4 regions of the Leuconostoc sp. DB-1 genome follow, and region 4 is predicted to be linked to each of the others. Evidence: riboswitches for the same ligand, from Rfam matches in the RefSeq annotation. Region 4 holds a riboswitch; each other region holds the start of a gene.
What was found. A riboswitch is a leader RNA that binds a small molecule or an ion and turns the genes downstream of it on or off. The one in region 4 is predicted to bind thiamine pyrophosphate.
Positions count from the first base shown of each region.

Region 1: linked by a shared signal. The riboswitch ahead of HFP47_RS05815 (nucleoside 2-deoxyribosyltransferase) and the one ahead of thiE (thiamine phosphate synthase) in region 4 are both predicted to bind thiamine pyrophosphate.
Region 2: linked by a shared signal. The riboswitch ahead of HFP47_RS06295 (ECF transporter S component) and the one ahead of thiE (thiamine phosphate synthase) in region 4 are both predicted to bind thiamine pyrophosphate.
Region 3: linked by a shared signal. The riboswitch ahead of HFP47_RS03300 (solute carrier family 23 protein) and the one ahead of thiE (thiamine phosphate synthase) in region 4 are both predicted to bind thiamine pyrophosphate.

Region 1 is NZ_JABFNJ010000001.1:1,188,029-1,196,407, forward strand. It holds gene HFP47_RS05795 (FAD-dependent oxidoreductase) at 1-258, shown strand, start outside; gene HFP47_RS05800 (NFACT RNA binding domain-containing protein) at 452-2,146, shown strand; gene HFP47_RS05805 (class I SAM-dependent methyltransferase) at 2,196-2,954, opposite strand; gene HFP47_RS05810 (thymidylate synthase) at 2,935-3,942, opposite strand; gene HFP47_RS05815 (nucleoside 2-deoxyribosyltransferase) at 3,967-4,437, opposite strand; TPP riboswitch at 4,547-4,654, opposite strand; gene HFP47_RS05820 (phosphoketolase family protein) at 5,032-7,398, shown strand; partial or broken gene argF (ornithine carbamoyltransferase) at 7,483-8,379, opposite strand, start outside.
Region 2 is NZ_JABFNJ010000001.1:1,298,220-1,306,598, reverse strand. It holds gene hisD (histidinol dehydrogenase) at 1-561, shown strand, start outside; gene hisB (imidazoleglycerol-phosphate dehydratase HisB) at 563-1,150, shown strand; gene hisH (imidazole glycerol phosphate synthase subunit HisH) at 1,202-1,819, shown strand; partial or broken gene hisA (1-(5-phosphoribosyl)-5-[(5-phosphoribosylamino)methylideneamino]imidazole-4-carboxamide isomerase) at 1,816-2,531, shown strand; gene hisF (imidazole glycerol phosphate synthase subunit HisF) at 2,528-3,292, shown strand; gene hisI (phosphoribosyl-AMP cyclohydrolase) at 3,289-3,687, shown strand; gene hisE (phosphoribosyl-ATP diphosphatase) at 3,711-4,055, shown strand; gene hisC (histidinol-phosphate transaminase) at 4,039-5,112, shown strand; gene tenA (thiaminase II) at 5,200-5,904, opposite strand; TPP riboswitch at 5,976-6,078, opposite strand; TPP riboswitch at 6,211-6,299, shown strand; gene HFP47_RS06295 (ECF transporter S component) at 6,423-7,013, shown strand; gene HFP47_RS06290 (ATP-binding cassette domain-containing protein) at 7,027-8,379, shown strand, end outside.
Region 3 is NZ_JABFNJ010000001.1:708,663-717,041, reverse strand. It holds gene HFP47_RS10600 (hypothetical protein) at 1-136, opposite strand, end outside; gene HFP47_RS03300 (solute carrier family 23 protein) at 722-2,008, opposite strand; TPP riboswitch at 2,086-2,185, opposite strand; TPP riboswitch at 2,268-2,357, opposite strand; gene celB (PTS cellobiose transporter subunit IIC) at 2,533-3,867, opposite strand; gene HFP47_RS03290 (sugar transporter) at 3,885-4,439, opposite strand; gene HFP47_RS03285 (PTS cellobiose transporter subunit IIA) at 4,396-4,755, opposite strand; gene HFP47_RS03280 (BglG family transcription antiterminator) at 4,778-6,745, opposite strand; gene HFP47_RS03275 (PTS cellobiose transporter subunit IIB) at 6,778-7,095, opposite strand; partial or broken gene HFP47_RS03270 (6-phospho-beta-glucosidase) at 7,110-8,379, opposite strand, start outside.
Region 4 is NZ_JABFNJ010000001.1:873,564-881,942, forward strand. It holds gene HFP47_RS04125 (MFS transporter) at 1-181, opposite strand, end outside; gene HFP47_RS04130 (thiazole synthase) at 205-981, opposite strand; gene thiF (sulfur carrier protein ThiS adenylyltransferase ThiF) at 1,003-1,650, opposite strand; gene thiS (sulfur carrier protein ThiS) at 1,661-1,858, opposite strand; gene thiE (thiamine phosphate synthase) at 1,885-2,523, opposite strand; TPP riboswitch at 2,656-2,746, opposite strand; gene HFP47_RS04150 (type I 3-dehydroquinate dehydratase) at 2,896-3,777, opposite strand; gene HFP47_RS04155 (hypothetical protein) at 3,774-4,328, opposite strand; gene HFP47_RS04160 (shikimate kinase) at 4,332-5,132, opposite strand; gene HFP47_RS04165 (prephenate dehydrogenase/arogenate dehydrogenase family protein) at 5,140-5,991, opposite strand; gene aroA (3-phosphoshikimate 1-carboxyvinyltransferase) at 5,988-7,292, opposite strand; gene aroC (chorismate synthase) at 7,339-8,379, opposite strand, start outside.

The DNA of each region.
Region 1 (8,379 bases), 310 kb from region 4:
CTGAATATTGGTGTGTCATTAACTTGTCATTTTTGTCCAGATGTTGTGGCTGCTTGCCAACACATTGCCGCAATTAATGATAATGTAACTGCCGAAATGATTGACTTGCAATTATTCCCTGAACTACGCGAATCATATCATATCATGAGTGTACCCGCGATGATTATTAATAATAGCGATAATGTTATTTTTGGTAGCCAATCACTGGAAGAAATCGTTTCCGCCATCGAGACAAGCAGCCCCTTGCCTGTCCATTGATTTAAATCAAAAAAAACAAACTACTCCAGGTTAAGTAGTTTGTTTTTTTATGCATACGAATATTAGAAGTGAGCCAACTCCGCTATTATTACGTGATACAATTAAAGAATGATAAATTAAACAAATAAAACGTTTGTAACTATGATATAAATATTTTCTCGGCTGCAACAAATGATAAAAGGAAGTACACAGAATGCCCTTAGATGGACTATTTACGCACGCGATTGTGCATGAACTAAATGATTTAATTACAGGTGGCCGCATCACCAAGGTGCACCAACCTTATCCAAATGAAATTGTACTCGTGGTCCGTAATAATGGGCAGAATTATCCGCTCCTACTGAGTGCTCATCCCAGCTACGCACGTGCCCAAATCACACGTATTCCCTACGAAAACCCGCAAACTGCACCAAACTTCGTAATGTTTTTACGACGCTATTTAGAAGGCGCTAAATTACAAAAAATTGAGCAAGTTGAAAATGATCGTATCATTAATTTTTACGTTAATGCACGTAATGAATTAGGGGACATACAAGAAATCCGCTTAACCTTAGAGATGATGGGACGCCACTCAAACCTATTTTTAGTTCGTGAAAGTGATGCCCGTATCCTGGAACTAATTAAACATGTTCCTGCCGACCAAAATCGTGTCCGTTCTTTGATTCCTGGTGCAACTTATGTTTTGCCTCCTGCCCAGAATTTGAAGAATCCGTTTACTGCAGGGCTAGATGGTTTAGCTCAAATGATCCTAGATACACCTCTCGAAGAATGGCCTAAATACATTCAAAAAACGTATCAGGGATTCGGAAGAGAATCCGCGGAAGCATTGGCTCGAGCAATTAATCAGGCAGGTGATCAATTAGCGCATGCGCGTGAATGGTTGGCTCATTTTGACCATCTCGCCCCCACACTTTTCACTTCAAAAGATGGTTCTCTTAGCTACTCTGCCTTTGACTGGTTGCAAGACAGCGTGTCACAAGAAGAATTTCCAACGTTAGGCACCATGCTTGACGCCTATTACATCGGAAAAGCTGAAAGAGAACGTGTCAACCAACAAGCCGGTACCCTCGTTCGGGTTGTTAAAAACGAATTGAAAAAAAATACGGCTAAGCGAAAGAAATTATTAAAAACACTTGAAGACGCTGAAAATGCTGATGAGTTAAAAGTCAAAGGCGATTTGTTAATTACCTACCCTCACCTCGTTCAAAAAGGAATGAAAAGCGTATCTATTGAAAATTATTATGATAATAATAATTTACTAGAAATCCCCTTAGATCCTAAACTAAACGGTCTGAAAAATGCTGAAAAATATTTCAACAGATACCGTAAATTACGTACGGCCGTAGATTTTGTTAATGAGCAAATTGCGTTGACCGACGCAGAAATTGATTATTTTAATAATATTGTCGCACAATTAGATGTTGCATCTCCAAAGGACGTAGAAGATATCCGCCTCGAATTAACCGCTGAGGGATACATTCGCGCCAATAAGAAAAATAAACAAAAACCAAAGGTATCAAAACCTGATAAATTCGAAAGTTCCGATGGTACGTTGATTGAAGTTGGTAAAAACAACTTGCAAAACGAACGACTTTCATTAAAACAAGCTGATCGTCGAGATATTTGGTTACACGTCCAAAAAATACCAGGATCACACGTTATTATTCATGATTCTAATCCTTCAGATACAACGCTTATTGAGGCCGCAAAGCTCGCTGCTTACTTCAGCAAGGCGCGTGAATCTGCCAATGTCCCCGTCGATTATTTACCTGCCGGAAAACTGCGCAAACCAAATGGTTCAAAGCCAGGTTTTGTTATTTTTGAAGGACAGCAAACACTATATGTTACGCCCGATGCTAGTTTAGTTTCAAAACTGAAAATAAAATAATAAAAAGACCAAAACAAATGCTTTGGTCTTTTTTTGTTCCTCGAAAAATCTACTTTTTTATAGCTTGGTATAAAATAAATGGTGCTTGTGTTTTTTCATTTAACCAACTCTTATAGTGATACTCTTGTTCTATTTGTTGGATTTGTTCTGCTGAAAAATCTTCTAACTTTGGATACCGAACTGTAATTTCACTAAATCCTGCTCGCTTTAAATTCGTTTCATACATACGATTTGGCCAGTTAAAATCATGCAAAATAAGTTTTTCTTGCGAGTCCAGATTCAACTTTTCAACACGTTCTTCACCATAACTATAAGATTTCCCCGGTTCACCATTTTGAAAAGTTGAAAATGGTACACCCGTGGTATTTGGATTAGTATCTAAAATGATGAAGTGACTGTTTGGTCGCAATGTTCGATAAATTTCCCTCATAATCTTTAAAATTCGTTGTTCAGACTGATTGTTAATAAAAACATAGCACGCAATCGCACCATCTACTGAATTATCAGAGATAAAATCTAAATTATCTTTTTTAACAATTTTATAATCAATTTGCTGATGCTTACGCTCTCTTTTCGCAATTTCAATCATTTTAGCAGACTCGTCAACCGCAACTATATCGGCTGATAGTTGGTTTGCTAAACGCAGCGAAACTTTTCCAGGGCCACATCCATAGTCTAATATTTTCTTTGCTTGAGTCGATTTCAAAATCGACAAAACAAAATTATATCCCAAAACCTGTTCTAATACGTCATTATAGTCGTTAAACTGATTAGCCACGACTTCATCCTTAAATAAATTTTCTGTCATTGGACACCATCCCTCTACTCATTTTCGTTGGCCATCTATTCAGCAAAAGATGTTGATATACTGGCAAAAGATGGTCAAATAACACCTGGTCCACTTCCTCGTGATAATAAATCATTTGGTAAATACTAAATAAGGCCAATATTTGTTGCCAATACGACGATAACTCAGTCTGTTGAATGTCCACCCAATTCATTGTTAATTCTTTTTTTCTCAATTTTTCTTCATAATGCATTAGCTCATGTACCATCGCCCAATTATTTCCTTGTGGCATTTTAGGAGAGATAAATGTTTGATCATTTGATTCATTGAGCACATGCGTCACCCACTGATTATCAGGTTCATAAATATGCATTGTGCCCACGCTATGGTAATATTTTCCAACTTTAAGATTCAACTCTCGTGCCATAAATTCTTGGATAAAGGTGAATGAAAAAATATCACTTACTATGCCTCGAAACGCATCATTTGCTCGCATGTAAGCCACCATATTAAGTTGGTTATTTCTAATTAAGAACTGCAATCCCAATGTGCAAGATACATCTAAATTTTGATTAATTGTTAATTCGTGTGCATCAAATATTTGGATTACCGCTCGTTTCGAATCAGCATCATTTAGCAGTTCTTGTTTAACGTTCTGCCATTGATTTAGGTTTTGTTCCCCAAAATGAAACAGCTTTTTGCCGTATGCCGTACCGGTTAGTATTTGCCCGTCCATTGAATAATCAGGCATTCGTTTATTGTAATAGCTGATGTAAGACAAGCTATTGTTTCCTGTTAGATACCACAATGCCTCCGCAAAATTAAAGATAATATTTGTTTTTCTCGTTTGGCTATATACAATTCTCTGTACGGGATTTTCAATTTTAAAATTAACACCTAATTTTTCCCGACTACTAAATCCTCTGGGCTCATTGAAAAATTCTGCATGATGATATATTTCATTTAGTTCGGCTATATAGGCATCATCAAAGGTTTCATATGTTGTCATTTAACTCAACTCCCTCATTCAACGCTACTTTGACAATACTTTATTGTGTTGTAGATAATTGTCTATCACATTACTTATTTGTGAAAGGCAACTATTCATATCTTCGTAATAGATATACTCTACGTCCCCAATTACACCAAGACCACGTATCAAATATGCATAGTCAACATCATTCTTTAAAAGCAAAATAATCTTTTTATGAAATGCTGACGCCCAGCCAATTTCAATATGGGTACCTGGTGATGCTGGGCTACCCGGAAAAGCCATTAAAATATCACAATTTTTTATGGAATTAAAATCAGCATCTGTACATTGAGTGGGGGTCATCATTTCTAATCCCCAATTCTCTCGTTTGTGCGCATTATCCACAAACATTCCTTTATCTTCTAACACTTGCATTACTTGCTGCAGTGCCTGTGTAGTTTCCGTATTGACTCGATTGTTTTGATTCAAAAGTTGTTTGAAAGGTGCCGCCAAAAAAATACGTTGATTCACAAAATTGCCTCCTAAATTTTCAACACATAGAAAAAGAGCGTTTGCAATAATAACAGTTATATTGCAAACGCTCTTAGATATAGTATGGCTGTTTATATGATTGCAAAAAAATCATATATTCATACTTTCCTACGCTGCTTGCTACAGATCAGGTTCAAAGGGTTCAAAGATTATCTCTTCTCTCTCAGCTTTTTTAAAAGCACCCCTAGTATGTTAATTAATCGACTAATAACAAAATCGAGTGTAACACACTTGTTCAGAAGTATGCAAACAAATTATTTTACCAAATAGTAATTTTAAGACGTTAATTCCCGTTATGACGCGATTATAACCATAAAAGTCAATACCAATACATTAATTGGGTCGTACCAATTAATGTATTGGTATTGACTTTTTAAAAAACAACCTTTACGATGAATATGTAAAAACACGGCTTGATAATGAATTGGTGTTCGCCAGGTTCAGATTAATTATCAATTTATTTCTGAACTTTTCACTATACTTTGCAAAGTTAATTTTATATCTTGCAATATTTTTACGCAATCGTAGCATGCACTTTGTGTATGCGTTGTCACAAATTGGAGGAAGTATCAAATGAATATCGATTCAACAGATTACCTGAACAATTTAGATGCCTACTGGCGAGCTACCAATTATTTGTCAGTTGGACAACTCTATTTGTTAGATAACCCATTGCTTAAGGAAAAGTTAACGGCAAAACAAGTTAAAATTCACCCAATCGGGCACTGGGGCACGATTCCTAGTCAAAACTTTATTTATGCCCATTTAAATCGTGCTATTAATAAATTTAATTTGAATATGTTTTACATTGAGGGGCCTGGCCATGGCGGACAAGTAATGATTTCAAATGCTTATCTTGATGGTAGTTATACCGAAGCATTTCCAGAAATCACACAGGATGAAGCGGGTATGCAGAAAATGTTTAAGCGTTTCTCTTTCCCCGGTGGCGTTGCTTCACATGCTGATCCTAAAGTACCTGGATCGATTCATGAAGGTGGTGCTTTAGGCTATTCTATCTTGCACGGTGCTGGTGCTGTATTGGATAATCCAGACCTCATTGCTGCGGTTGTTGTTGGCGATGGTGAAGCAGAAACAGCACCCCTAGCCACTTCATGGCATGTTAATAAATTTTTGAATCCTAAAAATGATGGTACTGTATTACCAATTTTGAATTTAAATGGCTTCAAGATTGCGAATCCCACAGTTCTCTCTCGAGAATCTGATGAAACACTAACCGAGTATTTCCACAGTCTGGGATGGCACCCTTACTTTGTAAGTTCTTTTGACAAACCGATTATGCAAGTTCATGAAGAAATGGCAAAAACCATGGACACAGTATTTACTGAGATTAAAGACATTAGAGAAAAAGCCGTTCAGCAGACAAATGAAGAGATTACACGACCACTTTGGCCAATGATTGTTTTACGTTCACCTAAAGGCTGGACAGGGCCAAAAACTTGGGATGACAAACCAATTGAAAATTCATTTCGTGCACACCAAATTCCAATTCCTGCTGACCAAAATCATCCTGAATATATACCACAACTGGTTGATTGGTTACAATCTTACAAACCGGATGAATTATTTGATGAAAACGGTCAGTTAACACAATCTATCCAAGAAGTATTACCGAAAAAAGAGCTACGTATGGCCAATAATTCGGTCACCAATGCTGGTATTATCAAACCTTTAATTTTACCTGACATTGACAATTATTTGGTAGAAAATAATCAGCCAGGCAATAACTTAGCTCAAGATGCTATTTTGTTAGGTGACTATTTGCGTGATATCATCAAACTTAATCCTACTAACTTCCGTGGCTTTGGCCCAGATGAAACAGCTTCTAATCGTTTCCAAGACATTTTTGAAACAACTAATCGCCAATGGCTATTACCAATCAAAGAACCTAATGATCAATTCATGGCACCTGAAGGCCGTATTATTGATTCTATGTTATCAGAGCATTATGATGAGGGGATGCTTGAAGCTTATACGCTAACCGGTCGTCATGGATTCTTTGCCAGTTATGAGGTCTTTATTCGTGAAGTTGATGACATGATTGTGCAACATTTTAAGTGGTTGAATCATTCTCATGACGTTTCATGGCGTAAGGACGTGCCGGCATTAAATATTATTGCTGATTCAACTGTTTTCCAACAAGACCATAATGGTTACTCACACCAAGATCCTGGTGTAACAACAATGTTGTATGAAAAGCAACCAGACTTCATTCGCGAGTTCTTCCCAGCGGATGCTAATAGCTTGGTCGCAACATTTGAACATGCTGCGCAAGCAACGCAACAGATTAATTATATTGTGGCCAGCAAACATCCCCGCTTACAGTGGTTCTCACCTACTGAGGCCAAACAGCTTGTTACGCAGGGATTACGTGTCATTGATTGGGCAAGTACTGACAAAGGTGAAAAACCTGATATTATTATTACTTCAGCTGGTTCTGAACCAACGACAGAAAGTTTAGCAGCAATACAAATTTTGCACGAACACATACCATCATTAAAAATACGTTACATCAATGTATTGGATCTATTTAAACTACGGGCCGATGCCAGCTATGGCTTAAGTGATGATGAATTTGATGCTTACTTCACTACTGACACACCAGTATTATTTGCATTCCATGGCTATGAACCAATGATTGAATCTATTTTCTTCAAACGACACAATCACCACTTAGCAGTTCATGGTTACCGAGAAGTTGGTGACATTACAACACCATTTGATATGCGTGTTCTTAACAAAATTGATCGATTTAATTTAGTTAAAGCTGCTATTAATCTCTTGCCAGAAAATATTCGCACCAAGCAAGCAGCCCTCGTGCAAGAAATGACCGATAAGCTCGACCTACACGTTGCGTATACTAGGTCAAAGGGAACGGACTTGCCCGAAGTAGAAGATTGGCGCTGGCGACCACTTAAGTGACCTCTTTCTGTTATTTCATTAGAAATTCAAAGCAACAAGAAAAAGGATCCTAATTATTTAGGCTCCTTTTTCTTGTTGCTATTTTTAATTCAGCTCCGGAATAAACATATTTCCTAAAGTTGCTGCCATGACAGCTTTAATTGTATGTAGCCGGTTTTCTGCTTGCTCAAATTGATGCGCATATGAAGCATGAAAGACCTCATCAGTGATTTCCATCTCTTTAATACCAAACTTGTCATAAATATCTTGCGCCATTTTAGTATTCAAATCATGAAATGCTGGTAAATCATGTAACACAATTACCTGTTCGTTGTTTGTTTTTTGACTAATGTTGCGTTAATTTGATAAGGTGATAATAACTTTATTCTTTCTTCAAACGTATCTTCTTCACCCATCGAAGCCCACACATCCGTGTACAAGACGTCAACATCATTTACGCCACCATCAATGTCATCTGTAACAAGCAACTTTGCACCTGATTCAGCAGCTTTTTGGTTGGCTATATTTAGAATTTCTTCACTTGGTTGCAAACTTTTTGGTGATACAATATGCACATTAACACCTAATATTGCCCCTGTTACCAACAGAGAATTAGCAACGTTATTTCGACCATCACCCATATAGGCTAAGGTAATACCCGCTATGTGGCCTAGTTGTTCCTTAATGGTAAGAAAATCAGCTAACATTTGTGTTGGATGCCAATCATCTGTCAGCCCATTCCAGACTGGCACGCCACTGTAAGTGGCCAATCCTTCCACTGTAGCTTGCGAAAATCCGCGATATTCGATTGCATCGTACATGCTCCCAAAAACCTTTGCTGTGTCTTCCAGGGACTCTTTCTTGCCAAATTGAATATCATTTTTACCTAGAAACTCCGGATGAGCGCCTAAGTCATTTGCAGCAACGGTAAAAGAAGAACGCGTACGCGTTGAAGTTTTTTCAAACAACAAGGCAATATTTTTGCCCTCAAGGTATTTATGC
Region 2 (8,379 bases), 420 kb from region 4:
GATGATTCAGCAAGTGCGAAGGATGTAGCAGCAGACTTACTCTCACAAGCAGAACACGACGTTAATGCACGTGCAATTTTGATCACTAATTCTGAAAAATTAGCAACAGCAGTTTCAAAGGAGGTCGAAGACCAACTTAAAGTCTTGCCTCGTGAAGCTATTGCGCGTCAAGCAATTGAAAACAATGGTTTCATATATTTGGTTGATACGATTGATTTAATGATTGATCTGATGAACGCTGTAGCACCTGAACACTTGGAAATACAATTAGAAAATGCGTATAATTATATTTCTAAAATTAAAAATGCTGGGTCAGTGTTCTTAGGGAAGTATGCTTCTGAACCACTTGGTGATTATTTAGCCGGTCCAAACCACATTTTGCCAACAGGTGGTACAGCACGATTTAGTTCACCGCTAGGTGTTTGGGATTTCCAAAAGCGTATTCAGTATTTACAATATTCTGCTGAAGCATTATTGGCTGATTCGGCTGACGTCACAGTATTAGCACGTGAAGAAGGATTAGAAGCGCACGCCCGAGCAATTGAAAGTCGAGAAAAATAATATGTCCAGAACTGCAACAATAAAGAGAGATACTTTTGAAACACAAATTGAATTGACTTTAAATCTTGATGAACAAACACCGATTAAAGTTGACACCGGCATTGGTTATATCGATCATATGTTAACTTTGTTTGCTAAACATGGCCGCTTTGGTTTACAAGTTGATGTGAAGGGTGACTTACAAGTTGATAGTCATCATACGACTGAAGATATTGGTATTGTGCTAGGAGAAGCATTTACCCAAGCTTTGGGTGATAAAGTTGGTATTGAACGTTATGGTGCCCAATTTGTCCCTATGGACGAAACACTAACCCGCGCGGTGATTGATTTATCGGGGCGTTCCTACCTAGTTTTGCATGCCGAACTTACTGCACCAACATTGGGCACTTTTGAGACAGAGGTTGTCGAAGATTTTTGGCAAGGCTTTGCTGATCAAGCAAGAGCCAATGTTCATATTGAAGTCCTATATGGTCGAAATACACATCATAAAATTGAAAGTATGTTCAAAGCTGTTGGTCGTGCAATGCGCCAAGCAATTACTATCAATCCGGAAATTAAAGGGGTTAATTCCACCAAGGGGCGAATTTAAAATATTAGATGATTTTGTGAAGTTAAATCGTATAATACAAAGGAGAAATATATGGCGATTATTATCGTAGACTATGGCGCGGGTAATATTAGAAATGTCATGAAAGCAATTGAATATACAGGATTAAACGCCAAAGTTTCTCAAGATCCTGCCGAGATTGCTGCCGCTGATGGTCTGGTAGTGCCAGGAGTTGGCGCTTTTGCCTCAGCAATGGATAAACTTCGAGAACGTAATTTGGTTGAACCAATAAAACAGTTTTCAAATAGCGGTAAACCATTGTTGGGTGTTTGCTTAGGGATGCAGTTACTTTTTGATTCATCAACTGAATTTGGTGAAACGACAGGTCTTGGGCTAATTCCCGGGCAAGTGGTTGAATTACCTAAACAAGAGAATTATAAAGTACCGCAGATGGGCTGGAATCAGAACAAAGTGAGCCAAATCAACCAAATCACTCGAACAATGAATGATAAATATACTTACTTTGTACATAGCTATTATGCGGTAACGGATTCAAAATATATTGCGGCAACTGTTAATTATGGACAAGTTGATGTACCAAGTGTTGTGGTTAACAAAAATGTGATTGGTGCCCAATTCCATCCAGAAAAATCTGGACAAGATGGATTAGAGATTTGGCAAAACTTTAAGGAAATGGTAGACAACGTATGATTTTTCCAGCAATTGATTTATTAAATGGTCAATCAGTTCGCCTTTATCAAGGGGATTATGAAAAAGAAACCACAATTAACCCAGATCCATTGAAACAGGCAAAACAAATTGAAAGCGCAGGTTTAAAGCATTTACACCTGGTTGATTTAGATGGTGCCAAGGAAGGAAAACCAGTTAATCTAAATGTTATTCAATCTTTGCGAGAACAAACAAACTTGTTTATTGAACTTGGTGGCGGTATCCGGACTCTTGAACAGGTTAACCAATACTTAAATATAGGCATTAATCGTGTGATTATTGGATCAGCAGCTTTGACTCATCCGGAACTTGTGCGAACAGCGGTTGCAAAGTATGGCTCCGATAAAATTGTTGTTGGTGTTGACGGCCGTGATGAAAAAGTTGCCACACAAGGTTGGCTTGAAAATTCTGATACGAGTTTTGACGATATTGTTGAAGCTATGTTATCAGTAGGTGTTTCGAATTTTGTTGTCACCGATATCGCTAGAGATGGGACCCTATCAGGTCCTAACATTGAGTTATTATCACGTTTACAAAATAAATTTCCTAAAAGCAATATTATAGCTAGTGGGGTATTGCCAATATTAAAAACGTTACAGATTTACAAGCAAGCGGTATTCACGATATTATTGTTGGCCGAGCACTTTATGATGGAGATGTGACACTAGCTCAATTAAAGGAGGTGGATGGATGACTTTAGCCAAACGAATTGTTCCAGCATTAGACATTAAGAATGGTAGAGTAGTTAAAGGGGTTAATTTTGTCAATTTACGTGAAGTAGGTGATCCCGTTGAATCAGCGAAAGCCTATCAGGCTGCTGGCGCTGATGAGCTAGTGTTTTTAGACATTACAGCAACTTTGGAAGAGCGGGATACCATCATGTCAGTCGTTGATGCTGTTTCCAGGGAAGTATTCATCCCCTTGACCGTTGGCGGCGGTATTCGAACGACAGAAGACATGGGTCGTTTAATTAAAGCGGGAGCTGATAAAATATTTGTTAACTCTGAAGCAGTAAAGAACCCAGCGCTAATTACGGACGGGGCTAAAATATTTGGCTCGCAAGCTATCGTCGGCGCAATTGATGCTAAATGGGATGAGTCGGCTGGTATTTATCGGGTCTACGTTTCTGGCGGATCTAAGCCTACAAGTCTTGATGCTATTGAATGGGCCTCTGAATTAGTCGCTCGTGGGGCTGGCGAATTGCTAGTAACAAGTATGGATGCCGATGGAACAAAAAAAGGGTACGATATTCAACTCTATGATCAACTAGCAGATGCTGTGAATGTACCAGTAGTAGCCTCGGGTGGTGCTGGTTCAACACAAGATTTCGTTAATTTATTTGAGAAAACTAAAATTGACGCAGCACTAGCTGCTTCAGTATTTCATTTTGGTGAAATTAAAATACCAAATTTGAAGCGAACATTGAAAGATGACGGTGTGGAGATACGCATATGATTGGAACTGAACCAGATTTCAACAAGCAAAGTCAAAATGGTTTGATCCCTGCTGTCATTGTCGACACGGAAACAAAGGCATTTTTGATGCTAGGCTATATGAACAAAGAAAGTTATTCATTAACCAAAAGTACTGGGCAAACTTGGTTTTGGTCTCGTGAACGACAAGAATTGTGGCATAAAGGGGAGACTTCGGGTAACATACAACAGGTCGTTAGCATGACATTAGATTGTGATTTAGATACTCTGCTAATTCATGTGAATCCTGCAGGGCCAGCCTGTCATACTAATGCTTACTCATGTTTTTTTAACACGATAAAAGGTGAAGGTTTAGCAGATGCTAATCAAGCAACCATTGCAAATAAATGGACTGATGGTTATTTTCCAAAAGAGTAAATACCACACTAAAAGGAGAAATGATGCCACAACAAACAATTGAAGAACTTTATGAACAAGCACTTGAGCGCAAACAAAATCCCCAAACAGGATCCTATACTGATTATCTATATCAAAAAGGATTAGATAAAATTCTAAAAAAAGTGGGAGAAGAAAGCACGGAAGTAATTCTCGGCGCCAAAAATAATAATGAAGAGCTAATTTATGAAACTTCAGATTTATTGTTTCATTTAATGGTCTTATTAGTTGAAAAGGGTGTCAGTTTAGATGATATTAAAGATGAATTAGGGTCACGCTTAGGAAAAAAATCATTATTGCATGAACGCGCTGATTGGCGAGGAGATAAGAAAAATGAAAAAGACAGTTAAAGCTTTAGCAGCTTATCAAGCAGAATTACCAGTAGAAACTGTAAAAGCAAAGTATGGATTGCAACATTTAGCCCGCTTATCAGCCAATGAATCTGTGTATGGTCCATCACCCAAAGTTGCTCAAGCTGTACGTGCTGTTTCCGATGATATTTTAGGTTATTATCCAGATGGGCAAGCGACAGAACTACGTGAAGCGGTAGCTGAGTTAAATCATGTTGACCCACAACATTTGGTGTTTGGTGCTGGCGCAGATGAATTGATTGAGCTGTTGACTCGTGTTGTGTTGGAACCAGGATCAAATATTATTATTCCCAATCCGACATTTGGTGAATATGCGATGCATGCACAAATCGAACAGTCTACAACAAAAAAAATACCCGTTAATGTTGATAACGGGCATGTTGATTTTGATGCGATTTTAGATGCTATTGATGATAAAACTGCTATGGTATGGATAGCTAACCCCAACAATCCAACAGGGGTATTCGAAACAACCAGCTCCATTAAGCGCTTTTTGGACAAGCTGCCAGCAAATATTACGTTAGTAGTGGACGAAGCCTACTATGATTTTGTAGATGAACCTGATGCTACCGTGGCACCTTTGGTAGCTGAGTACACAAACTTGGTTGTGCTACGTACCTTATCAAAGGCATACGGTCTAGCTAATTTACGTGTTGGATATGGCATCATGCAAGATACCCTTTATAGTGCGATGCAAGCAGTTCGTTTACCCTATAATTTATCAACCTATCAGATTGCTGGTGGCACGGCTGCTGTATTAGATCAAGAGTACTTGCAGAAAAATGTCCAACGTTTTCAAGTAGAGCGCCAAAAGTTCCAAGATTTTTTGACTAAAAATAAGTTTAAGTTTTATGAATCACAGGCTAATTTTATTTGGATAAAGGTTGGCGAAACGAAAAAAGTTGGTCAAAAATTATTAGAACAAGGTTTCCAAGTCAACGATCGACTTAATCCTGAGTGGATTCGTATTGCGTTAGGTACACCAGAAGACAATGCTGAATTAAAATTAGCTTTTTTGAAAGCTACAAACAAATAAATTCACGGATACACAAAAATGTTGCGTCATTAAATAACGACGCAACATTTTTGTGTTATTAAATTTCACTTCTTTACATCAATAGCCTTACAAAGTGTTTGCCTGATTTAATACATCTTTGAAGCGCCAGTCTTCTTGGTGGTAGGCTTGTTCCCAGAACTGCCATTCTAATTCACAACTTTTAAGAAAAAAATGTGTGGCCTGTTGGCGTTGTTGAGTTGTTGCATTTTCTGCCAAGCGATCTATCCATTCAAAGATTTTGTCAGATAGTGAAACTTCCGAATCATCATCTGTATTATCATAAAAATCAATCCAGCTTTTGAATGGGTTATCATTTGTGTTTGCTTTCTCCTGAACTTGTTTTTTTGCAATTTCATTATAGGTCCAAGGGCACGCCTGAAAAGCAGCTAGAATATTTAATAAGGAGCCGGTGTCAGCCGCACGATACATATGTGATTCGTATAGATATGCTTTAGGTGTTGGCGTGGCGTGTTGCAATGTTTCATATTCAACGCCGGCAACGTCACAAAAAACATGATGGGGATGAATTTCGCTATTTAAAATGAAATCAATTGAATCAGCAAAAAATTTCATTTCATTACGATCAGTTAATTTTGTAATGGCATTGGCATAAATTTTGATAAATTCACTAAGATATTGGAAATCTTGTTCAACGTAAAAAATCAAAGCTTCTCGGGGAACGTAAGCGTCCGCAATGCCACGAACAAATGCGTGATCATGAATGGCTGTCATAATTGGTGCAGCTTGGGTGCGCAATTCTTCTGAAAACATAATTTCTCCTAAAATCTTTACATATCCAACAAAAAAACTCTCTCTTGACTAGGCAAAAAAGAGTATCTTTTGTAAAAAGAATACCACTTTCCTACGCTAGCATTGACTAGATCAGGTTCGAAGGGATTGATAAATAATATCATCTCAGCCAAGAAGGCACCCCTAGTGGACAGCATATATATTTTTTAATGAGATTAGCATAGCATTGAAAAATTAAAATTGCAAATGGTTTTATGGTGTAGCTAATGGGCTAGAAAATTTCTTTGCATTTAAAATTAGAATAGGTTATACTAATTCACGAAGTTAATATTTTATCTGGGGTACCGTAAGGTTGAGATAATACCCATTGAACCTGTCAGGTTAATACCTGCGAAGGAAGAATAAGTTAGATTAAGATGTCTTTTTGATGCCATCAATCACTAAATTCTTTTGTGGTTGGTGGCTTTTTGTATGGACACTTATACTATAAAAGGTATTTTATCGAAACATACAACCTCGAAACAAGAGGAGAGATGTTTATGGAACAAGTAGAAACAGTAACAGCGGGATCAAAAGGGAAATGGTCTTTGCGAGAAGTCATTTTAATGGCGTTGATTGGTATTGCCTTTGGTGTGATTTATTTTATTATGGATCCAGTGTACACAGCACTTGATGCAGTCTTAGTTCCGCTTGGGTTACACCAATACACCATTGCAATCACTATTGGGCCATGGATGATGGCAGCCCCATTGGCTAGTTATTTATTGAAACGTGTTGGTGCGGGATTAATAGGTGAATTGCTTGGCGCCACTGGAGAAGCCTTGTTGGGCGGCTATTGGGGTGTTGCAACACTAATTTCTGGATTTATTCAAGGTATCGGATCAGAGCTTGGTTTTACTTTGACAGGATATAAAAGCTGGAAAATGGGTTTGATTTTGTCAACATTTACTGGAACATGCGTGACATTCATCTGGTCATTGTTCCACGATGGATATCTACAATTTGATTTTGGTATGCTAGTTGGGTTGTTTATTGTTCGCTGGATTTCAATTGCATTTTTTGCCGGTCTATTAGTTTACTGGATTGTCAACTTGCTAGAGAAGTCTAAATTATTAAAAACAAACCGATAAGGTCAATAAAAGTATGACGGAATTAAAGGCCAATCATTTGGATATTAAATTTGACGATGAAATTATCTTAGAAGATATTTCACTGGAGATTAGACCAGAACAATTTATATTATTAGTTGGTTCATCTGGATGTGGCAAATCAACTTTGATGACTGCCTTAGCTGGGTTATATCCTAAATATGGCGGCGAATTGTCACAGGAAGTGTCTTTGAACCATCAATCAATTGCTCAAATCAAAGCGAACCATCGCGCTAAAAAAGTTGCCATGCTATTTCAGCATCCAGATCAACAATTTGCCATGGATCGCGTAGAAGATGAATTAATTTTTTCATTAGAAAATTTATCTTTAACTACCGAGGAAATTGATAAGAGAATTAATTCTGCTTTATCAGAGGTAGGAATTGAATCACTGCGACACCGAGAACTTTCATACTTGTCAGGTGGAGAATTGCAAAAGGTTGCTTTAGCTGAAACATTAGCGATGGGTGCAGAAATTATTTTATTGGATGAACCTTTTGCGGCCGTTGATCCAGAGCATCGACATGAGTTACAAGTATTGTTAAAAAAATTAGTTGATCAAGGACATGGTATTTTAGTTTCAGATCATGACACAAGTGGATACGAAAATCTGATAACAGATTTATATCGTATTGAAAATCGACATATAGCATGTATTGATTCTACAGCTTGGTCTCCTTTTTTTAAACAAGATGTAAATGATAGTATTGTTACTAATGATGAATTTAATGAGTCTGTGTTTAGCATGGCACATGTGACGGTAAACAACGGTAAACAATCCATATTGAAGAATAGCAGTTTTGAGTGGGCAAAAGATAAAATCACCTTAATTACTGGACCCAATGGTATTGGAAAATCAAGCTTACTGCTTACTTTTGCAAGATTACACGATTATGAGGGCTCGTTGTTGTATCAAAGGAAGCTACTCGATAAACTTCGTAAAAAAATATATGCTAGGAAAGTTGGTTTAGTATTTCAAAATGCAGCTGACCAATTTTTAAACATTACCGTTTCTGAAGAAGTTGAGCAGGCTAGAGCCCATAGCCATCACGCTGATTATTGGACAACTGAGAAGGTTGACCAGTGCATGCAAAAGTTAAATTTAATAGGTCTTGAAAAGCATAGTGTTTACGAATTATCAGGTGGCCAACAAAAAAAGCTACAAATACTGATTATGTTAATTATTGCACCCGACACCTTGCTGTTAGATGAGCCATTATCTGGATTGGATACGAATTCTATTCAACATGTCATGCAAATCATTAAACAGTCGTCAAATGACCTTGAACAAAGTATTATCATGATTTCACACCAAACACACGGCATTATTCAATATATTGATTATCAT
Region 3 (8,379 bases), 160 kb from region 4:
CAGTCATACTCACTTCTTTTGACTTGCCCTTAAATCCACCAGTATCAAAAATAATGCTTTCTTTTGCCAGATTAAAGGATTGATGATGTTGCTGTAAGTATGCCAATAGATGAACATAAGAAAACGAAGCACCCAAAAGTAATATGGGCTCATGATTTTTTCTGCTTCTTGAAGAGCAACGATTAGTTCCGAATAGTTTAGTTGGTTATTTTCAAAAAAGATATGGCTATTTTCAGTACCAAATTCTCGTATAGCGGTTGATATATAGCGAGATAAAGAAGAGTTAGGGTTATCTGCCATACCCGGAAACAAAGAAAGTATTCTAATTTTATCCGTATTAGGCAAAACGTTTTTCTTGAATCCTGCCCGCATAGATTCTTCCCAAATATTTAAATTCGAGATATAATGTTTGCTTCTATGATTAATATTTGTTGTGCCACTCGAATAAAAAACATCCGCAGCTTGATTAATATCTTCGGTTGACAGAATTAATTCTTTGTACGCTTGAATCGGAATTAGCGGAACCTCGCGCCAGTTTTTTACAGTCAAGAGGTTTTTATGTCGCAATTGGGCAAATTTTTTATACGGTAAATTGTTTTGAAATTGATAAGCAAAAATGCGCATAACTAGCTGATTGAAGTCCGATTCATATCGCTCTGTTTGATGATCCTTGTATTTATTAATGAAAGTTAAAATGTCGCTTTGAATTTTTTTAGATTTTTCAATCATGAGATCCTCTTATATTTTTTATCATTCGTGGTAAGTTAACCAAGGCAAACTGTAAGATGATGGCAGACAACGCACCGACTAATATGCTATTAGATAATAATTCACCTGTAACACCTGACCAGCCGGTTGCATAGTTAGGCAGAGCAATCGCTAGTATGATAGACAATCCAATAATCATGTTATTTTCATTGTTGTCAGGCGCTCTTTTCAAAATGTTGAATCCAGTCAGAATTAAAGTTGTTGCTGCGGGCAAAAATATGCCCCCAATCACTGGACTAGGCGTTATTGCCAAAAACGCACCAATTTTAGGAACAAAACCTAGTACGACAAACAAAATCCCTGCAATAATTACTGGTATTCTCGAAACATTACCAGTTAAGTTTAAAATCCCTACATTCTGCGCAAAAGCAGTTGTTGGAAAGCCTCCGAACAAGGATGAAAACATTGATCCCGCAGATTCGCCAATTAGACCATTTTGAATGCGCCTTGGTGAAATATTTTCTTTTAAAGTATCGCCAGCTGCCTGATAGACACCTAAAGCCTCTACCACTGCAACCACATAGGCAACAAAGAATGTCAAAAACATGACCCAATTAAACTTTAGCGATCCATAAGGCAATAAATGAGGCATGCCAAACCATGATTTTGTTGATAATACGCTGTAATCTACGACACCTAACGAAACTGCTAGAATATCACCAACAATTAGCGCGATTAAAAAGGAAAAACGTTTCCAAAATCCCTTACCAAATATCGACAATAGAATGACAATAGTTGCTGTAGTAATAGACAAAATAAGTGTTGTTGGTGAAGAGAAACCTTTATCACCTGGATAAACACCTAAGAATTCAGATAGTGTGAATCCAGATAAAGAAATACCAACCAAAAATATTAGTGTTCCGGTAATTGCCGGTGTCAATAATTTGATTAGTTTATTGATAAGTCCTGTAACAGACAATAAAAATACAATGAGTGCACTCAGTAAAATTGAACCACTCGCCGTTGCTAACTGACCAGCTTTACCAGCATTAATCATTAACGCGTCAAAAGCAGCTGACGGCCCTTGAACAATAGGCAGCTTCGCTAATTTTGTTGCCTGTGTAAGCGTGACTAATCCTGAAACAATAAAAATCGTGTTCACAAGATTAGTTGATAAGTTCAGTGAGAGCCCTGCGGCAGCGGCAACATAAATTGGATCTAACCACACGTTAGAAACAAACACGTGCTGTATTCCAGCTAGGCCATGATCCATGATTCGGTTATGTTTTGGTGTCATCATAATTAAATTCCTTTTCCAATAAAAAAGTGCCCTTAAATACATAAAAAAGGACACTTTTGACAACAGTACATGTCGTTATCAAATATTGGTCACTTTCCTACGCTAGTATTAACTAGATCAGGTTCAAAGGGACCGATATACATCATCTCAGTCTTTGCGACGCCCCTAGTGATTATTATTCATTTTTCAAAAAAATCCTCTCAATAAGTCATTTTATGCAATAAAAAAACATTTTTCTCACCTAGAGAAAAATGCTACGTTAAAAAATGTAGCACTTTCCTACGCTGATGTTAATCAGTTCAGGTTCGAAGGGTTCTTCTCAGCCATTTTGGCGCCCCTAGCACAAGCATTATTGTATCATAAATTTTCTATTAAATGTAAGTAATTCATTCTATTTTTCACATAAGTTTGTCATTAAGTGATATCCTTACTGATGAAATTTACCTTTCACAAATCAGCCAGTCGAGAATATAAAAAATACCAGTCTGTTACTAAACACAGACCAGTATTTTGATGCCTCGTCATTAAGGCTGTACTTGTGTTTTCCCCTGCTCATCATTGTACAACTTAGTATCATATATTTTGATAAATGGTAAGTAAATAATGAAAGCTATTACAACACAGATTATTGCTAAGACTGCTGCTTTCCAATCAACGGTACTAATAAATGCACCGATTCCGGCTGGGGATGGCCATGGTGCTTGAATAACAATTGGCCGAATGATATGGAAGTTAATGGCTGCATAAGCAACGGAAGCTGTTGCCATTGGTGCCAAGAAAAATGGAATAGCTAGATAAGGATTATAAACAATTGGTAATCCAAATATTAACGGCTTGTTAATATTAAAAAGTGATGGTACGATTGAAGCTCGGCCTAAAACTTTTAGCTGTTCGGAACGTGCTAGTAAAGTAATAAATATGCATAATCCAAGTGTCGCACCAGAGCCACCTAAGATAGCAAAGGCATTATTAAATTCTCCAGCAAACGGTATGTTAGCCCCATTTGAATTTGCTACCATATTTGCTAAGAAGATAGGCGTAATAAATGCGGAAATAATGTTAGCGCCATGAATACCAACAATCCACAAGGCATGAATCAAGAACTCAATCACCATAATTCCTAGCCAGGTGCTAGTCATGCTTGTAACGAAGCTAAATGGTATTGCAATCATTTTGAAAATGTCAGTACCGAGTAACACTAAGGAACCATTAATACCCAGTACAACAAAAGCAATAACGAAAGTTGGAATCAATGCCGTAAATGATCTTGATACACCTTCCGGTACAGCATCCGGCATTTTAATCGTCCAGTTATGTTTCACACAGAATGAATACAACCAAACTGCTAAAATAGCCATAATAATCGCTGTGAAAATACCACTTGTTCCAACACGGTCGATTGTGCTAGTCATTCTAAATCCGTTGATAACTGTCTCGTCCTTGGATATAGTATTTAGCAGAACAATTTTTCCGCCTTTTAAAACCAATTCTGGCAAGCACATAAAGAATGCAAATAGTGATAAGAAGGCACCATTTAATGGCGCTACTTTTAGTTTATCTTCTGTTTGAATAATACGAGTTAATTCAAAACCAATTGCTAAACTAAAATACATGGCTAAGATACCCATGGTTGCTGTGTTGGCAATCATGTACAAATCGCTAAACTTAAAGAATGTTGCGTCGAAAAAATCATTTAAGAACGGAAATACTGTCGGCAATATATTCAAAACTAATATCATAGATCCAACAATTGTAAAAGGAATTGAAGCCATACCAGCAGCCATGATAGCTCTCACAATTCTATATTGGGAAACTTTGGTCATTGGTTTCAAAAGCACTTTTTGTAGGAAGTTAAACATAGGTCCATTTTCCATAACTATTTCATCTCCTTATTATTTTTAAGAACGGACTGATAGGCTGTCAAACGTGCGTAATATTTATCGTGATTTGTTGCAATCAAGCCTAACCTTTTGTTAACTATGAGAAGTATGCTACTACTGAGTAATAACAGGATTAGTACCACTAAGCGGTTACTACCAGTATTTTGTATAAATTGGTAAAAAAATGTAAATAACGATGTTGGGATGCTCACCATTAAAATGATATTCACGATAAGCTGTGATGTGAAGAACACTTTTGAATAAATCAGTTGGTTCGTATGATGTCCAAATAACTTAATTTGTTCAATAATTGCTAGCGAAGCGATAAACATTAAAGCAACAGGTATCAGTGCCACTAGGGTCTGCCACATAATTATGGCCCAATACAAGTTTACGAACAGAAAGAATGCTGTGGCATAACGGATTAACATGAATCGATTAAACTGCATGCTTTTAAGGCTCATTTCCGTACGATTTTTTTCGATTGCGACCTCTAAACCGTGCTGTTTATCCTGTGGCTTTTTTGGCCCTCGTTTGATTCCTTTTTTCAATGTCTTGTACCTCCTCATAAAGAGTCTGCATTTCAATAGCCATCTCACGTAAAGTCATCGTTGTCATTAAGTGGTCTTGTGCATGGACTAATATAATTTCCATATCAATATGACTACCCTCAGCGTATTCTTGTAACAAGTTTGTTTGCGATTTATGAGCTAATAGTAATTCGTCATTTGATAATTTTAGATTTTCGTTAGATAACTTAAAGTTTTTTTCTCTCATGGCTTCAAAAGCCTTATGAACCATTGTGCGCGCATTTCCACTGTGTAAAATAATTTCAAAAGCGACAACTTGAATGTCTTCTGATTTCATATATACTTACCTCCTTTCATCATTAACAGAAAATTATGCCGAAATTCTGAAAAATTTCTTGAGGCAACCAACCGGCCCTGTTCTTCAGTATTTTCTGTAAATTTACAATTGCCTGCGTCGTTTCTGTCAAACCCTTATTGCTCCGATAGGATGGTGATAGCAGGAAAACTAGCTGAATGTTTGGATGCTCGTCAGACCATCTGACACCATTTGGTATAATTCCAATAGCAATTTTGGGTACTCGACTCATCGGCATAGCAGGATGTGGAACGGCGATAGTATCACTAAAAACGATTGAGCTCAGTTGTTCACGTTGATCGATTTGTTCCAAAAATTCATGTTTTAATTCGGTAGGTTCATTGGACATCAGCATATTAGTTAACTCTTGTAGTAATTCCTTCCGATGAGGCGATACCTGCCATATTTTAAAACTTGACTGATCAATAAATTGATCAAAATGATTTAAAACACTATTAATTGGTTGCTTTTTCTCTACAGCAATATATTTATTTCGGACTTGCTCATTATCTAAAAATTCATTTATTTTTTGAACATCTGCTTCGGTTAAAAAAATACTTACCTGTATGACTGGAACCTTGAAAACACGTGTTGACAGATCAATAGCACTGATTATGAGATTAACATTACTTAAAGTAGTGTCATCAACTTCATAATATCCTTTAATATCAACAATGTTTAAATACATGCCAAATTCTTTTTCGACACGATTGTTGAGTAACTGTGCCGATCCATACCCTGTTGCGCAGATAATTAAGGCTCTTGGTTTATTTAAATTTTTGTATTTTTCTGCTGCTGCCATCAAATGAAGTGCTAGATAAGCGACTTCATCGTCATTAATGTCAAACTGAGATAAATAAGGCGACCATTTTATATAGCGCTTGGTATCCATGAACTCACTTAAATAATTCGTTTTTATTTCCTGTAACAAAGGATTTTTCAATTGAATACCTTGCTCAAGGCGAACTATCATGGGTTTTAGATGTTCAATGATATTTTTCTTGAGAGCATAATCCTTAGTAACTGGATAATCGGTTTCTAATTCAATTCGTTGCAAGATCATATCTAAATCCCGTTGCAAGGGACCATCATTTTGTATATTAATATTTTTCCCTTGTGCCATTAATTGAATGGTTAAATAATCTACTTCACTTTCCGGAAATTTTAATGCTAAGCCACTTTCAATACGAGAAAAAATTTTTCTAGCAACATCACTAACATTTCTGATTTCAGGATTAATGTCAACTGGAGCAGCCTGTAATTCAAAGCCGCATTTCAATCGTTGAACGCTTAGTGCAATGTATAAAACAATATTTTGTATGGTAAAGTCCGTTAAATGAATACCAGCTTCTCGACATTCATCAAGAACAATAATCGTAATTTGATCGTAACTAATTGCCTTAAAGAAAGATTTATTTTTCATATAATGTTGAATAGAATTTTCACTATGACTGAAAAAGTAATCTAGAATAAAGTGACGTTTATCGCGCTCTAAACCCGTAATGAAAACACCTATATTGGCTTTGCTTTCGACACTAATTCGATATGGCATTAACACTTTGCGAATGATCGATAAATCTTTTGAAAGTGTGGTCCTTGTAACAAATAATTTTTCAGCCAAGTCATCAATTAAAAATTTTTGATTTTCAATAATAAGTTTGTTCAAAATATACTTTTGACGGTCCGAAATATTATTGCTGTCCTCATTAATTAACCACTGGGATAATTCATAATTTTTATTTAAAAATAAGTCAAATGTAACGGGATGAGATATGTGCAACCGATAACCTAAACTGGGTTTTGCATCAAGTAGGGCACCTTGTGAAACTAAGGTTTCTTTTAAAATTTTGATATAATTACGAATTGTTCTAGGTGTCAGTGACAAAAGAGTAGATAATTCTTCACTGGTTACGAAACGATCTGAATTATCTACTAAATAGATTAGTAAATCACGCTCTTTTTTCCTCATCATCACACCTCACACAACCTTTACCATGCAAATTGCTAACTAATATGTTCCTGTACTAAGTTCGCCATGCCCTCAATACCTGTTGGTATGGGTATATAGGCTTTAAAGGGAATAGAAACAACAGGTTTACCAACCTCATCTCCAATCTTTTCAAAACCTTCAAGATACATTGTTGTCTGTGGGCTGACCAGAAATAGATCGAAATCACTATTACGAATAGCATCTTCTCCTTCTGTAGCAGTAATCGCATCCACTTCAATATCTATATTTTTATTTTTGAAATAGTCAGTTGTTTTTTTTGCCATCATGGAGGATGACATACCAGCTGCACAAATAATTAAAGCTTTTTTCATCGTGTTTCTCCTTTTTAATTAATATTTTCAGCGTTCGTTGCGATAACGTCTTTAAACCAATAAAAGGAATCCTTTTTGCTACGTTTCAATGAACCCTCATTTTGGTTATTTTTGTCTACATGGATAAATCCGTATCGTTTGTCCATTTCTCCAGTCCCGGCTGAAACCAAGTCAATACATCCCACGGTGTATATCCAATCAAATCAACGCCGTCTTCAACTACCGCCAACTTCATTTCCCGAATGTGTTCTTGTAAATATGCAATGCGATAAGAATCATGTATTGTACCATCTTCTTCAACTTTATCGTATGCGCCAAATCCATTCTCAACAATAAATAATGGTAAATGATATTTATCTGTAAACCAGTTCAAGGCGTAACGCAGCCCCTTAGGATCAATTTGCCATCCCCAATCACTTGCTGCTAAATAGGTATTACGTACTTGGCTATTTTCTGGTGTCATGTCATCAAAGTTTAAACCTTCTGGCTTTTTAACTGCATGTGACATGTAGTAACTAAAACCAATATAATCAACGGTACCAGCTTGTAAGTCTGCCAGGTCTTCTTGGGTAACATCAATGTTAAATCCCTTCCGGGTCCAATATTTTGTTAAAAATGCTGGATATTGACCATTGACATGCACGTCTGCAAAGAAATAATTTTTTTCCATGCTCTTTTGAGCTGCCAGAACATCATCTGGATTCATAGATGCTGGATAAATTGGTCCCATAGCAATCATACAGCCAATTTGAAAATTGGGATTGATGTCATGACCCATTTTAACAACTCGTGCGCTAGCTACTAATTCATTATGAGCAGCTTGATACATACCCTCCTCACGATTTTCACCAGGGTTAAAATGCAGCCCAGAATTTGTGAAAACCAGAAAATCATTATCATAGTTAGCCTGATTGTTAATCTCGTTAAACGTCATCCAATATTTGACCTTGTCTTTGTATCGCTTTAAACAAGTCGTTGCAAACTTAACGAATAAATCGATTACTTTTCGATTACGGAAACCACCATATTTTGTAACCAAGTGGTACGGTAATTCGAAATGAGATAACGTGATGACTGGTTCAATATTATTTTTGATAAGTTCATCAAATAAGTCATCATAAAATTTTAAACCTGCCTCATTTGGCTCGCTTTCCTCACCAGTAGGATAAATTCTTGTCCATGCAATTGAAGTTCGAAAACATTTAAATCCCATTTCTTTAAATAAGGCAATGTCTGCTTTGTAACGGTGATAAAAATCAATCGCTTCATGATTAGGATAATATT
Region 4 (8,379 bases):
ACAAGGACGAAATCAAACCCAGTTGGCTATGATTCAAGCCAAATTCTGACTGAATAGCTGGCATAACAGGATTTAATATTGTCCGGTCTGCATATATGAATATCCAACCAAAAAAATTTAATAAAATAATAGTGACCCAACTATTATGCCGTTTATTTATTGGGTCTATCGTATTTTCCATGTGAGTTCCTTTTTGAATTCATCCTAAGCAGGATTACTTACTCCTGTTAGCGTTGAAGACGGTGAAGCAGATCCATCTAATACCCGGCCAGGTTTTGCTAAATAAGCTTTACGCCCGGCATTGATTGCTAATTTGAATGCTTCAGCCATCAAAGGAATATTTCCAGCAGTTGCCATTGCTGTGTTGGCCATAATGGCATCTGCCCCCATCTCCATAGCTTCAGCAGCTTGACTAGGTTTTCCGATACCCGCATCAATTATAATTGGCAAGTCAATCTCATTAATAAGAATTTGAATCAAATCTTTGTTGGACAGGCCCTTGTTGGTTCCAATTGGTGCTCCTAGTGGCATAATTGCCGCCGCTCCCGCATCGGTTAATTGTTTGGCTATGTTTAAGTCGGGCAACATATAAGGCATTACAATAAAGCCCTCTTTGGCCAGAACTTCTGTTGCTTTTAATGTTTCGTAATTATCAGGCATTAAGTATTTTTTATCAGGAATTACTTCTAATTTAATAAAGTCACTACCACTTAATTCACGGGCAATACGAGCAATTCGGATAGTTTCTTCAGCATTTGTGCAGCCTGAAGTATTAGGTAAAATAGTGACATTCTCAGGAATATAGTTTAAAATATTTTCCTTGGCGTCATTGGAACGTCTCAATGCCATTGTTATTATCTGAGCATCAGCATTTTTTACTGCTGAATCAATTAATTCATAGGAATATTTACCGGATCCTAAAATGAATCTTGAAGTGAATGTATGACCACCAATGGTCAAGGTATCAGTATTTTCTTTCATTACTATTAGTTTCTCCTAAATTTATAAAGCCACTTTACCGAGTATTAGCTGTAAAATGACATTTGCTTGATGACCAGCGCACACAAGCACTCTTGGTGCCATCAATCCTTCTACTCCAGCACTAATGTTATCCCCACAGATGTATACATTTTCGCTCTGTTGTCTCGTTTTAATATTATTTGGACTATGAATTCCAGCTAACCCGTTGCCCATAACAAGCGGTTTATTTGGAAAAATTTCACGAGAACTACCTAATAGGACTGCTTTACTATGCGGGTCATCAAATGCCTCACATATGATATCACTATCACCAAATAGAGCTTCAACATTTTGCGACGTGACTCTTTCTTGAATTGTTGAAATTGTAATAAATGGATTGAACTCTAATATGTTTTGTTTTAGCGCAATTACCTTTGGTACATTAATTTGACTCAATTTAAATTGCTGTCGATTCAGGTTACTCAACTCAACAGCATCAAAATCAATCAAAGTCAAATGCCCTACTCCTGCACGCGCTAATGCGATGGCAATATTAGAGCCAAGTCCACCGGCACCTGCAATAGTCACATGGGCCTGTGCAAGTTTTTCTGACGTTCCTGGCACATTGCGTTGTTTCATATCTTCATATACTTCTTGAACGCTGTAACCATCAATATTAATTTTGTGCATAAGACTTCCTTTAACCTCCACCTACAAATGAAATAATTTCAATTTGATCGTCATTATGAATAAAAGTATCTACAAAACGTTCACGTTGTAAAATCTTACCGTTGTGTTCAACTACAATGTTTTCTAAAGCAGCATTTTTGTCATTGAGCAGTTGTGCAATTGTTTTTCCAACGTACTGATTCTCTACAGAGCCATTTATCTTAAGCATTACCTAGGACCACCTTTCTCTAGTTTTTAAAGTACTTGGTCAAGTTCTTTAATCGTGTCGGATACTTTGTCCGCTATATTTTCGGCACACATAATTTCGCTAACCATCGCCACACCATTGATTTCAGTATTTTTAAAGTTGTGAATTGTATGTTCCTTGATACCACCAATTGCAATGACTGGTATGGAGACAGTTCGTGTAATCTCCTTTAAAGTTTCGATTGACGTAGGTTTTGTGATTACCTTGGTCTTAGTTGGATAAATAGCGCCAACTCCTAAATAATCTGCCCCCTCTAGTTCAGCCTGTGTGGCTCTCATGACACTTTTAGCAGACACACCCAAAATTTTTTCTGGACCAATTAAACGTCTTGCGACTGATATCGGTAAGTCATTATCGCCAATATGGACACCAGCAGCATCAACTGCTTGACAGATATCTATTCTGTCATCAATAATCAATGGAATTCTGAATCTGTCAGTAATTTCTTTCACTTTCGTTGCCAGTTCAAAATACTTATGCGTGGTAACCTCCTTTTCTCTTAGCTGAACGATTGTGACACCGTTCTGACATGCTTTTTCAATTCGACCTAAAAACTCTTCATCAGAATAATCGTATCGATTTGTGACTAAATATAGCTTTAGCACCTTAGTTATATTTACATCCATGGGCTCCTTTTCGTAAACCTCCTGATAATATATTTTTGAAATTTTTCAATACACTGAACCTTTTTAAATTTTTCAAATAAAAAAGCTGTTTTTTTTGCGCAAATAGGTACGCAAAAAAACAGCTTAATAAAAAATCTATTAATCACATCTTCCTACGCAGATTTTAATCCGATCAGGTTCAATGGGTATTTCTCAGCCCTCGCGGGCACCCCAGACATACATATATAATTTCATGAATACTATAACATTTATTTTTTGTAAACACAAGAAACAATTGCCTAGTAAATCAAAGTAAACAAAAAGCGCTACCTCCGGAGAGATAGCGGGTAGGTAGATAGATACTACCCAGTTGGTCTTAACTAATATAGCACATTATTGCCAAGCTTGCAATAATTCATTAATTGTCAGCTGCCCAGGAGCACTTCCTTGTGTCCCATCAAGTACTGCAAAGGTCATTTCTGACCCATATTGATATCCCTCGATACGGCTACGTTTACCTATCTCTCCCATGCTCATCGTGATTAATGGTTGCGAAATATTGACGTTCTTAGTTGTTTGCAATAGGTAATCAACGTCTTTTTCGGATTCAGGCATGACAGCCAATTTGATAATATCTGCTGAAGTATCAGCCATATCACTGATTAAAGCTGGCAAATTTTTAGGGGTAGATTCAAAATCGTGGTATGACAGTAATACTGGAACATTGGCTTTATTGGCTGCGTCCATAATACTTTGTCGTATCGGCTCATCTAATGTATATTCAACATCAACAGCTGCAAACGGAAACCCCGAATGTAAAGCAGTAATCATAAAAGTGGCATACTCGGTTGGGCTCATTTCACCACGGCCACCTTGTGTAACCGTACGATATGTTAACAACACCGGAAAACCACCAATACTATTAAACACCGTACCAGTTAACTCTTTAATAATTTGAACATTTATTTGTGGCCAATTAGCCATGAATTCTTGCTTGGCATTATCAATTTCTGACAACATTTTCGCTTCTGTCATGGCAGAAACGTCTTTTTGCGCCAATTCACTTTGTGCCCCAACCTTAACTTGTTGCCACATAACCGCCTGACTAAAGTCATCTGCGATGTAATCTGCCCGCCATTCAACAATGTCTGGATTTTGTTGTTGTAGTTTTTGAGCGAACGGACTAATTTTGTCCGTAGGTCCTAAAGTTAGGGGGACTGCTATAATCGGTTTATTCGTACTGCTAGGTATGTTTAATAGTTCTCTTAATGTCATAGGACTCTATAGACGATCCAAACCATCTGAGGCTTTAATTGTTGCCTAATTTGGTATTTTTCGTCACTACTTTCAGGTAATTTTTTGAATTGTTCTTCAGAAACAATTGTAAACCGATTTTGTTCTTTTATAAAGCTCTGTAATGCAACAATTTTACTTGGTGCAAACATCACTGACGGCCCCCAAGCATTATCTAAATTCACAGAGGTTAAATATCTTTTCATTAAGCCTTCTGTGGCCGCATGGACTATTGCTACATTTCGCTCAAATTGGGTATTTTCAATCACACTCATCGTCATTAAGGGTAGCGAAAATGTTTTTTCAATTGCAAGCTGTGACCAATTTAAATAATTAAAGTCGGCCCAATTTAAATCTGGTTCCTGATTAGACTTAAATGCAACTGGTAAAATTATTTTATCCCCTTTATAGTCACTTAGATGTAATAAAACTTCTTCAAAACTATTGTGCAAAATTAGGGTTTCGTCCGTTAAATAATATTGTGCTGCCTGTTCAGAATCTGTGCCACTTGGTCCTAATGTGTGAAGTTTCATAAATCACCTATTTAATTGCCTATTCTCTTTGTCAATGGCAGCCTGCATCAAAATGGTCATAATACCATCAATCATGTCATCTGTGATATCTACAGAAGTACTAAAATCTGATTTCAATTCCTTACGTAACTTTAACATACGATCCTGTTGAATCGTTGGTATACCAAATTTTTCTTTATAACGAGCCACTGCTTCAACAATCTGAAAACGTTCCGAAATAATTTTAAAAATTTGACGATCAAATGCATCTATCTGTGAACGCAATTGTAGTAGTGCTAGTTCATCCTCATTAGCGCTAAATAAGGCAATAATCTCAGCTGCAATACGCGCCGGTGTTTTACCAACTGTTTCTACGGTGAAATTGGCAACTTCTTCGTACTTTGGGTCACGTTCCTGCCATAATGCAAAGAATTCCGCCGTCGATTTTTCTTGAAGTAACGGGCGCTGTCCTTCAAGAATTAAGCGGCCAATAGTACTTTCTAAATTGCCATGTAAATAAATAATTGTCGCTGGAGAATGGCGAAGAATTTCTAAGTTTTCTGGTCGTTCCACTACACCCCCGCCCGTGGCAACAACACCATCAAATGTTTGTACATTATTTAAAACTTTGGTTTCTAACTCACGGAAGCCGGCTTCGCCACGTTCTTCAAAAATTTCTGCGATTGATTTACCGGCAGCACGTTCAATTTCAGAATCAATATCTACGAACTTTGAATGATGTTGCCGAGCAATTTCCTTACCCACAGTCGTTTTCCCAGCACCCATAAACCCAATAAGCATTAATGTATCTGGTTCTTTAATCATAATTTTCTCACTTTAACAATAAATTTTTTCTTGACTCCTGTGCTGACGAAATTAAAGTCATCAAAGTTGATGCATCATTATCTTCAATTGCTTGAGAAAATAATTGTAATTGCTCGATTATCAAGGACTGACTAGTTAATATTGCTTCTTTGTTGCTTAACAATACATCAGTCCATAACTTTGGATCACTTTCCGCTATGCGTGTCATATCTTTGAAGCCACCAGCAACATACTGTCCAAATGTCGTTGAATCGCCCAGCTGGTTAGTGGCAGTATTCATTAATGCAAAAGACATAATATGCGGTATATCACTAATTACAGCCATCAGCTCATCGTGTTTCTTGACTGAAATTGGCATAAATTTAGCGGCAATCGGTTCAAGAATTTCCTGCAACCTACGAGCATTAGAAATTGAACTTGAAATTAAGAAATAAGGCACATCTTGATACAATTTTTCATTTGCCCACTCAACACCGCTCCGATGAGTACCGGCCATAGCATGCCCACCAACGAAATGAATATTTTTTGGTGTCAAAACTGCTTCAGCCACATCCATAATATCTCGTTTTGTCGATCCTGTATCCGTAACGATTACCTCTTTTTTTAGAGATAGTTGAGATAATGAACGAATCATTTCTTCGATATAAGTTACTGGTGTGGCCAAGATAATAACATCAGCATGAGATGCAACATTTACTAAATTAGAAGCTGCCTCAAAAACAATACCATGATCTTTTGCATAGTTGAGCGACTTTTCATTAATATCAACACCTATTACTTGGTTTTTTGGCTCTTTGTTTAAAATTTTGGCTAACGATGCCCCCATTTCGCCAAGACCCACAACAACGATATTTTTCATAACCATTCTCTCTTAATTGAGGACACATCTTCTACAAATCCAGGATACGACACACTCATAGCTTCTTCACCGGTTAATACTACATCCCCTTCAGTAATGAGAGAAGCAATCACGTTCATCATACCAATGCGATGATCCCCATGTGAGTCAAGTAGTGTTGAGCCATTTGACGTGTGCAAGAGCGTTCCACCATGAATAACCATACCATCTGGATTCTCATCAATATCAGCGCCCAATTTAGTTAGCTCACTAATGACTGTCGAAATTCTGTCAGTTTCTTTTACACGTAATTCCTCTGCACCACTTATAATCGTGTCTCCCACAGCTTGTGTAGCAGCTAGAGCAAGAATGGGCAGTTCATCAACTGCACCAGGAATATCCTCAGCAGTAATTGCAATACCGTGTAAAGTTTGTGCTTTGACCGTGATATCAGCCAACGGTTCTCCATCAGATGCAATCGGTTTCTGAGTAATTTCTGCACCCATCCGTTCAAGCAATTTAATCACACCATCACGCGTTGGATTGACACCGACCTTTTTAATGGTAATTTCCGAGTTTGGTGTAATTAAACCAGCCACCATGAAAAATGCAGCACTTGAGATATCCGATGGTACTAAAACATGCTGACCGCTTAGTTTTGACTGCTTTTTAACAGTAATTACACCGTTATCTGTTTTAATTTGCCCACCAAACTGACGGAGCATGCGCTCTGTATGATCTCTTGATGGTAGATCTTCGATAATCGTTGTTTCACCCTCAGCTTGTATGCCCGCTAGCAAAATAGCACTTTTGACCTGCGCTGATGCTACCGGCATATGATAAGTAATACCATTTAGTTCAGTATTGGCCTTAATTACAGCTGGTAAGAACTCGTCATTAGATAATTCAAATTGCGCATTCATCATTGACAACGGGTCGGCAACACGACGCAATGGTCGCTTGCTCAGTGATGAATCACCAAAAATATTCAGATCAAACGGTTGCTTACTTAGCAATCCCATGAGGAGACGAGTTGAAGTTCCTGAATTGCCCATATCTAATCCAGCAGATGGTGCCTTAAAATTTGTAAGGCCTTTACCAATAACTGTAGCTTGTGATTCTGTGTGGTCAATTTCCACACCAAGCGCACGAAAAACACCCATGGTATGCATCACATCATCTGACATCAAAAAATTATCAATGACAGTTTTCCCCTCAGCTATCGCACCAAACATCAATGCTCGATGTGATATTGACTTGTCGCCAGGAACTGTTATTTCTCCATGAAGGCCATTTTTTTCTGCTTTAGTGAGTTTAATCATCTCTTTTTATCCTTTGTTCATAATATGTACTATAGCCGAAGCTATATTAAAACTTTCTTATTTCTTCACGATACACTGCCACTTGTTCTTTCATCCGTTCAATGTTATCTGCATCAAATTTATCCAAAACAGCTTTAGCTAACTCAATTGCTACCATTGCCTCAGCAATTACAGCAGCGGCAGTAACTGCAGTTGTATCTGAGCGTTCTATCGATGCACGGTGGTCTTCGTGTGTATCAATGTCAACTGACTGCATAGGACGATACAAAGTAGGAATAGGCTTAACAACACCACGAACAACAATTGCTTCTCCTGTCGTCATACCACCTTCAAAACCACCGAGATTATCAGAACCACGATAAAAGCCACGTTCTTCGTCCCAAAAAATTTCATCCATGACTTGATCGCCATACTTTTCTGCGTTATCAAAACCACCACCAAATTGAACACCTTTGAAGGCATTGATGCCAACAATAGCGTTGGCAATTTTAGCGTCTAACTTTGTATCGGCAGATACATATGATCCCAATCCAACAGGCATACCTGTCGCAATAACTTGGACTTGGCCTCCTACAGTATTTGCATCACGCTTTGTTTTATCAATTACTTCTTTAATAGCTTCATCAGCTTCAGCATTTAGAGCACGTGTGTCGAAACCTTCTGTCACAACACGCAACTCTTGCAGGTTCTTATACTTAGTTAACTCATTTAGGTCGGACTTAGCAGGTCCAACATTCACAACGAAACCATGAACATCAACACCTATTTCGGAAAGTAATTTTTTGGCAACAGCACCAACTGCAACACGCATTGTCGTTTCACGAGCCGAAGATCTTTCCAAAACATTGCGTAAATCTTCACGGTGACGATACTTCATCCCACCAACCAAATCAGCATGTCCTGGACGCGGGCGCAACACCTTACGGAGCGTATTTTCTGCTGTTGCTGGCTCATTAGGGGCCATAATTTTCGACCAATTATTATGATCATCGTTGTGAACATTCAATGTAATTGGTGATCCAAGTGTTGTTTGGTGACGAACACCTGTCAAAAAGGTAACTGTATCAGTTTCGATTTTTTGACGTTC